One region of the Sphingopyxis sp. GW821-FHT12F08 genome, then DNA from elsewhere that is predicted to be linked to it. Evidence: predicted binding sites of a transcription regulator. Region 1 holds the regulator's gene; the other holds the start of a gene.
What was found. Region 1 encodes LexA, which represses DNA repair genes until DNA is damaged. Its sites were predicted from a motif close to GTTCCNCNCTTGTTCT; they were not measured.

Region 1 (4,184 bases):
CGCAGCGGCAACGCCCCCAAGGGCGACGTCCTCTCGACCGCGCGCCTCGCGGGCATCATGGCCGCCAAGCGCACATCGGACCTCATCCCGCTCTGCCACCCGCTCGCCCTCACCAAGGTCGGCGTCGATTTCACCTGGGAGGAAAGCGGCATCGCGGTCACCGCCACCGCCGCGACCACCGGCCCCACGGGGGTCGAGATGGAGGCGCTCACCGCCGCCTCGGTCGCGCTGCTCACCCTCTACGACATGGCGAAGGCGCTCGACCGCGCGATGGTGCTCGGCGACATCCGCCTCCTCGAAAAGAGCGGCGGGCGCTCGGGCGACTGGTCGGCAGCATGAGCAAATTGCTCCCGGTCGAGGAAGCGCAGGCGCGGTTGCTCGCGCTCCGCGGCCCGCTCCCGCCGGAAAAAGTCGCTTTCTCCGAATCGCTTGGCCGCTATCTTCCAGAAGATATCTTCGCGCAGCGCGACCAGCCGGCCGCGCCGCTGTCGGCGATGGACGGCTATGCGATCCGCTTCGCTGACCTGCCCGGCCCGTGGACGGTCACCGGCGAAGTCGCGGCGGGCGCCGCCCCCGCCGCGCCCGTCGGCCCCGGCCAGGCGATGCGCATCTTCACCGGCGCGATCCTTCCGGACGGCGCCGACACCGTGCTGATCCAGGAAGATGTCGCCGTCGACGGCGCCACGCTGACGCGCACCGACCCGGGACCGGCGCTGTCCGGCCAGCATGTCCGCGACCGCGCCGGCGATTTCGCCGCCGGGACCGCGCTGCTCGCCGCGGGCACCCGCCTGACCCCCGGCGCGATCGCGGCGGCGATCATGGGTGGCGCGGCGCAGCTCGCGGTCGGCGCCCGCCCACGCGTCGCGATCCTCACCACCGGCGACGAGCTCGTCCCGCCCGGCCGCGCGCTCGCGCCGGGGCAGATCCCCGATAGCAATGGCCCGATGCTCGCTGCGATGCTCACCGCCGAACCCGCGGTCGTCGGCCTGCCGCTCCACATCCGCGACGACCGCGAGACTCTTGCCAAAGTTTTGAAAGACTTGGCGCGACGCCACGACGTCATCGTCACCGTCGGCGGCGCCTCGGTCGGCGATCACGACCATGTCCGCGGCGCGCTTGAGGATGCCGGTGGGCGCCTCGATTTCTGGAAGATCGCGATGCGCCCCGGCAAGCCGCTGATCGCCGGGACGGTCGGCGACGCGCTGCTGCTCGGCCTGCCCGGCAACCCGTCGTCGGCCTTCGTCACCGCGATCCTGTTCCTGATCCCGCTCGTCCGCCACCTCGCCGGCGCTGTCGCCCCGCTCCCCCAACTCCGCCACGCGCCGCTGCTCGCCCCGCTCGGCGCGGGCGGAAAGCGGCGCGACTATCTGCGCGCGCGGCTCCTCGATGGGCGTCTCTCGGTCTTCGACAGCCAGGACAGCGGCCGGACCTTTCCGCTCGCCGCCGCGACCGCGCTGGTCCTGCGCGAGATCGACGCCGCGCCGCGCGCTGCGGGCGAGGTCGCGGCCTATATCGACATCGCTTGACAAGTCCCGCTCTGTTCCACTATCGTTCTCCTTATGTCCGAAACCGGCACCATGGAGAACGCCCGATGTTGACCGCCAAGCAGCATGAACTGCTCCACTTCATCCAGCAAAAGCTCGACGCGAGCGGCATTTCGCCCTCGTTCGAGGAGATGAAGGAGGCGCTGGGCCTCAAGTCCAAGTCGGGAATCCACCGCCTTATCAGCGCCCTGGAGGAACGCGGTTTCCTCCGCCGCCTCCCCAATCGCGCCCGCGCGCTCGAGGTGGTCAAGCTGCCCGAGGGCGGCAAGGCGGCTGTGCGGGGCGATAGCAACAATGTCGTGCCGCTGCGCAAGCCCGCCCCCGCGCTGCGCCCGATCGCCGCGAACGATGTCATCTCGGTGCCGCTGCACGGCAAGATCGCCGCGGGCGTGCCGATCGAGGCGTTCGAGGATCACAATAATCTCGCGGTCCCCGCCGCGCTGCTCGGCGCGGGCGAACATTATGCGCTCGAAGTCTCGGGCGACTCGATGGTCGAGGCGGGAATCTTCGACGGCGACTATGCGCTGATCCAGAAAGCGAGCACCGCGCGCGAGGGCGACATCGTCGTCGCGCTCGTCGACGGGCAGGACGCGACGCTCAAATATTTCCGCCGCGAGGGCAAGATGATCCGCCTCGACCCCGCGAACAGCGCCTATGAACCGCAGCGCTACGAGGCCGAGCGCGTCATCGTGCAGGGGAAATTGTCGGGACTGCTTCGTCGTTACCACTGACCTGCGGCGGGCGGCGCCAGGGATGCTCGTCGCCCGTGCGTAACGTCGCGACCGCGCGCGGACGGTCGCGCAGATAGAGCGCGAGGCCGCCGGTTTCGGCCAAGCTGTCGCGGTCGATCGTCAGCCAGCGCCCCACGCATTCGCGCGGCAGCCAGCGGTCGCTGATCACCACATCGGCCGCTGCGCACGCCGGCGCCATCTCGGCGCCCTCGATCCGGTCGCGTCCGCGCGCCGCGAGGATGATGCGCTCGCGCTGGGTCCAGCGGCAGAAGTCGCGGTTGCACACCACATGGTCGAGATCCGCCAGCACGCCGAGCGGGGCGTCGATCCCCGCCGCCTCGGCGACCGAATCGCGCACATAATCGCCCGCGCGGTCGCGCAGCAGCGCATAGTCGCCACCCGGCAGCGCCGCCGCGACATGCTTGCCGTCGCTCGTCACCAGCAGATCGGGGCGCGGCTGGACAAGCAGCACCGCCATGCCGGCTAGCAAAGGCACGATGCCCCAGCGCCGCCACCCGGTCTGCCACAGCAATAGCCACAGCCCGCCGAACACCGCGAGGCCGAACCCCCAGGGCGGAAACACCGGCAGCGTCGCCACCGCACCCGGCGCATCGGCGACGAGATGCGCCAGCCAGATCAGCAGCTTCAGCGCCTGTTCGGCGACCCACCAGAAAGGCGCGCCGAGCCCGACCGCGTCGAACAGCAACGCCAGCGCCTCCGCGGGCATGATCACGAAAGTGGTGAGCGGGATCGCGACGACATTGGCGAGCGCGCCGTAGAGCCCCGCCTTGTGGAAATGGAACAAAGCGATCGGCGCCAGCGCGACTTCGACCACCAGCCCGGTGATCAGCAGGCCGACGATCCCGCGGCCAAGCCGCAACGGCCAGCCCTCTTCGCGCCGCGCCATGAACCGCTGCATCCACCGCCCCTCGTGCAGCGCGACGATCGCGGTGATCGCGGCGAAGCTCAGCTGGAAGCTCGGACCAGCGAGCGCCTCGGGCCGCCATAGCAGCACGATGAGCGCGCCCGCGGCGACAAGCCGCAAGGTCAGCGCCTCGCGCCCGAGCAGGATCGCGACGAGTACCAGCAGCGCAGCGATGAACGAGCGCAGGGTCGGCACCTCGGCCCCCGCGAGCAAAGTATAGCCGCCCCCCACCAGCGCCGCGGCCGCCGCGGCGAGCGGCAGCACATAGCCGCCGAGCGCCAGCCGCCTGCTCAAACCCAGCAGCCGCATCGCGAGCAGCATCGCGAAGCCCACGACCGCGGTCACGTGCAGCCCGCTGATCGACAACAGGTGCGCGAGCCCGCTCCGCCGCATCGCCTCCTCGTCGGCGGGGTCGATCGCACCGCGGTCGCCCGCGACCAGCGCCGCGGCGATTCCGCCCGCCGATCCGTCGACCTGCGCATGGATATGACTGCTGAGCCGCGCGCGCAGCGTCTGCTCGCCCTGCCCCGCGCCGCGCGCGCGCCGCACCTCGCCCAGCACCGTCCCGACCGCGCCGAGCCGGTCGAACCAGGCGCGCTGGGCGAAATCATAGCCGCCGGGCAGGCTCGCCGCCGGCGGCGGCATCAGCCGCGCGCGCAGCCCGACCGCCTCGCCCGGCGCGATTCCCGCGCCCTGCACCCCGTCCGCGGTCAGCCGTACGCGCGGTGGCAGGTCGGGCCGGCCGTGCGGGCGGACGATCAGCCGCACCTGCGCCTTTGCCGGCAGCGGCTCGACGCTTTCGACCACGCCCGAAAATTGCGTGACCACCGGCGCCGCGAGCACCGGCGCCTCGACCCACAGCGCGCGGCCCCAGATCAGCAGCATCCCCGCCGCGGCCACGGCGCAGCCGACGACGAGCATGCGCCCCGCACGGCGCTGCCATCCCGCGAGCAGCCCCGCGAGCGCCAGCGCCGCAAGCGCCAG
Region 2 (4,184 bases), on a different contig from region 1:
TCCCGACACGTCATAGGTGAAGCGCACGTCGATCCCGATATGCCCGCGATGGTCGCGCGGCAGCGGCACGTCAAGCTGCCCCAGCTTGACGTTCTGCGCGACGAAGCGCGATTCGCCCTGATAGATGCCGAAGGTCACGCTCTGCTGCGCGGCGTCGAGCGGCGAATAGACCTCGCTGCGGCTCGCCGGAATCACCGTGTTGCGCTCGATGATCGGCGAGAAGAGCCCTGTGGTGATCTTGCCGGTCGCGTCGCGGTGCCCGGTGTCGACCCCCAGGGTGAAGGGGCAGACGTCGGTCAGGCGGATCTCCTTCAGCGCCGCGTCGCGGCTCTTCAGCCCCGCCTGCACCGCGGCGCCCAGCGCGATCGCATGGTCGGGGTTGATCTGGGCATTGGGAAAGCGCCCGAACATCCGCGTCACCGCGCGGCGCACCAGCGGCATCCGCGTCGCGCCGCCGACCATCACGATTTCGGACAGTCCCTCGGCGCGGACGTTGCCGTCGCGCAGCGCGCGCAGCACCGGGTCGCGCAGCCGGTCGATCAGCGGCTGCGCGCGTGCCTCGAAATCCTCGCCGGTCACCTCGCATTCAAAGGCCTCGCCCTTCCACACGATCTGGAACGGCGCGCGGTCGGCGTCGCTCAGCGCCCGGCGCGTGCGCTCGGCGGCGGCGCGCAGCACCTCGTCGAGCATCGCCGCCTCGCCCGCCTTGGCCTTCAGCGCGTCGCCCAGCGCGTCCTTCGCCAGCGCGACGATCGCGGCGTTGAAATCCTCGCCGCCCAGCCGGTTGTCGCCCGCCGAGGCGCGGACCTCGATCACCCCGTCGAAAATCTCGACCAGCGAGACGTCGAAGGTCCCGCCGCCGAGGTCGAACACCAGGAACGGCCGCTCCTCCTCGAGCTCGTGGATGCCATAGGCGAGCGCCGCCGCGGTCGGCTCGTTGATCAGCCGCTCGACATCGAGCCCGGCAAGCTCGCCCGCGCGCCGCGTCGCCTTGCGCTGGCGGTCGTTGAAGTAAGCGGGGACAGTGACGATCGCACCGGTGACCTTCTCGCCCAGAAACGCCTCGGCGTCGGCCTTCAGCGACTGCAGCACCATCGCCGACAATTCCTCGGGCCGGTAACGCCGCCTGCCGAGCCGCGCTTCCTCGACCGTGCCCATCCGCCGCTTGAAGATCGTCGCGGTCGCCTCGGGGTGCGTCGCCTGTCGCTCGCGCGCCGCGAGGCCGACGAGCAAGGCGCCGTCGTCGCCGACGCTCACCGCCGAGGGGGTCAGCAGGTCGCCGAGCGCGTTGGGAATCAGCACCGGCGCCCCGTCCTGCCACACCGCGACGGCGCTGTTCGTCGTGCCGAGATCGATCCCCACCAGCATAAGTCTTTGTCCCCCAAGGCGCTTGTCCGCGCAGCACCGGTTAGAGGGTGGCGCGGCGGTTGAAAAGCGGCTCGCACCACATCTTGTGCCGGGCGGAAAAAATTTTGGGCGCGGCGCGTCGGCTTGCCGATCGGCGAACGCGGCGGAAAGCCGCCACTTCACCCCGTGAGGCGTGCCCGGCGAGCGACGAAACGAATCGGAATAGCGACGAACCGAGTCGTCAATCTGTCATTTACCGTCTTGCGTCTCTCCGCCGACGTGGCACTATAGATGGTGGGTCGACCGAGGGGGCACCCCAATAATTAGTATTTGGCCGAAAGTGGCGGATTTCCGCCGCCCATCCCATATGGGCGGAGGAAAGAGCCTCCTGCGCCCAAAAAAGATGCCCTTGGACGTCGATAAAATGCTAAGACTGGGACTTCGTCCTGAGTCGAACAAGACAGGAACAAAACGCGCCGCGTGCGCGTTGAATCGGGGGCGAATGAGCATGGATTTTCGGGAAACGGACCGGGTGGAGACGAGCGACGTGGCGACGATGGAATTAGCGAAGAACGAGGCTCCGGTGGCAACCGAATCGACCGGCGAATCGAAGGGTGATTCGGCGCCCGCGGCCGCCAAGCTCAACGACGGCGGCGAGGCGAAGGTCCACGCGCGCCGCTTCGCCATCCAGACCGTGCGTGACCGCGACGCGCTCCTCACCGACTTCGGCAAGGAAACGCTCGAGGACCGCTACCTGCTGCCCGGCGAATCCTATCAGGACCTCTTCGCGCGCGTCGCCGACGCCTATGCCGACGACCAGGATCACGCCCAGCGGCTCTACGACTATATCTCGAAGCTGTGGTTCATGCCCGCGACTCCGGTGCTCTCGAACGGCGGCACCGGCCGCGGCCTGCCGATCAGCTGCTATCTGAACTCGGTCGACGACAGCCTCGAGGGCATCGTCGGCACATGGAACGAGAATGTCTGGCTCGCCAGCCGCGGCGGCGGCATCGGCACTTACTGGGGCGCGGTGCGCGGCATCGGCGAACCCGTCGGCCTCAACGGCAAGACCAGCGGCATCATCCCCTTCGTCCGCGTGATGGACAGCCTGACCCTCGCGATTTCGCAGGGCAGCCTCCGCCGCGGTTCGGCCGCCTGCTACCTCGACGTCTCGCACCCCGAGATCGAGGAGTTCCTCGAGGTCCGCAAACCCTCGGGCGACTTCAACCGCAAGGCATTGAACCTCCACCACGGCGTGCTGATCACCGACGAGTTCATGGAGGCCGTCCGCGACGGCAGTGAATTCAACCTGCGCAGCCCCAAGGACAACAGCGTCCGCGGCACCGTCGACGCGCGCGGCCTGTTCCAGAAGCTCGTCGAAACGCGCCTCGCGACCGGCGAGCCCTACATCATCTTCATCGACCAGGTGAACCGCATGATGCCCAAGCATCATCGCGACCTGGGGCTGAAGGTCACCACCTCGAACCTCTGCTCGGAAATCACCCTCCCCACCGGCCGCGACCATCTCGGCAACGATCGCACCGCGGTCTGCTGCCTCTCGTCGCTCAATCTCGAAACCTGGGACGAGTGGAACGGCGACAAGCTGTTCATCGAGGATGTCATGCGCATGCTCGACAATGTCCTGCAGGACTATATCGACCGCGCCCCGCCCGAAATGGCGCGCGCCAAATATAGCGCCAGCCGCGAACGCTCGGTCGGCCTCGGCGTCATGGGCTTCCACAGCTTCCTCCAGGCGCGCGGCCTGCCGTTTGAGGGCGCGATGGCGAAATCGTCGAACCTGCGCGTCTTCAAGCATATCCGCGCGCAGGTCGACCAGGCGTCGATGCTGCTCGCCAACGAGCGCGGCCCCTGCCCCGACGCCGCCGACCAGGGCGTGATGGAGCGCTTCAGCTGCAAGATGGCGATCGCGCCGACCGCGTCGATTTCGATCATCTGCGGCGGCACCAGCGCGTGCATCGAGCCGATCCCGGCGAACATCTACACGCACAAGACGCTCTCGGGCAGCTTCTCGATCCGCAACCCGCACCTCGAGGCTTTGCTCGTCGACAAGGCGAAGAACAGCGACGCGATCTGGAACTCGATCCTCGAACGCGGCGGCAGCGTCCAGCACCTCGACTTCCTGACCCAGGACGAAAAGGACTGTTTCAAGACCAGCTTCGAGATCGACCAGCGCTGGCTCCTCGAACTCGCCGCCGATCGCACGCCGTACATCGACCAGGCGGCGTCGCTGAACCTGTTCATCCCCGCCGACGTCGAGAAGTGGGATCTGCTCATGCTCCACTATCGCGCGTGGGAACTCGGCATCAAGTCGCTCTATTATCTGCGGTCCAAGTCGGTGCAGCGCGCCGGCTTCGCGGGCGGGGTCGAGGCCGACAACACCGCCGAAGCCCCGGTGTACGAGCTGCAGACCACCGATTATGACGAATGTCTGGCCTGTCAGTAATGCATAAAACCCCTCTCCCCTTGTGGGAGAGGGAATGAAGTTCGAACGCAAGGATAGACTGATGCCGCTGCTAGAATCCCGCAAGACCTACAAGCCCTTCGAATATCCCTGGGCGTTCGATTTCTGGAAACGCCAGCAGCAGATCCACTGGGTGCCCGAGGAAGTGCCGCTGGGCGAGGATTGCCGCGACTGGGCGCAGAAGATTTCGGACCATGAACGCAACCTGCTGACGCAGATCTTCCGCTTCTTCACCCAGGCCGACATCGAGGTGCAGGATTGCTACCACGAAAAATACGGCCGCGTGTTCAAGCCGACCGAGATCAAGATGATGCTGACCGCGTTCAGCAACATGGAGACCGTGCACATCGCGGCG

Region 2: a site for LexA is predicted at 1,800-1,815, ahead of AC1RNQ_RS00285 (ribonucleoside-diphosphate reductase subunit alpha). Genes of this name have one in related genera too.

The regions. Positions count from the first base shown of each region.
Region 1 covers NZ_JBXAQA010000003.1:384,704-388,887, reverse strand. The annotation lists gene moaC (cyclic pyranopterin monophosphate synthase MoaC) at 1-339, shown strand, start outside; gene AC1RNQ_RS10735 (molybdopterin molybdotransferase MoeA) at 336-1,526, shown strand; gene lexA (transcriptional repressor LexA) at 1,592-2,275, shown strand; gene AC1RNQ_RS10725 (ComEC/Rec2 family competence protein) at 2,229-4,184, opposite strand, start outside.
Region 2 covers NZ_JBXAQA010000001.1:68,157-72,340, forward strand. The annotation lists gene AC1RNQ_RS00280 (Hsp70 family protein) at 1-1,368, opposite strand, end outside; gene AC1RNQ_RS00285 (ribonucleoside-diphosphate reductase subunit alpha) at 1,856-3,811, shown strand; gene AC1RNQ_RS00290 (ribonucleotide-diphosphate reductase subunit beta) at 3,873-4,184, shown strand, end outside.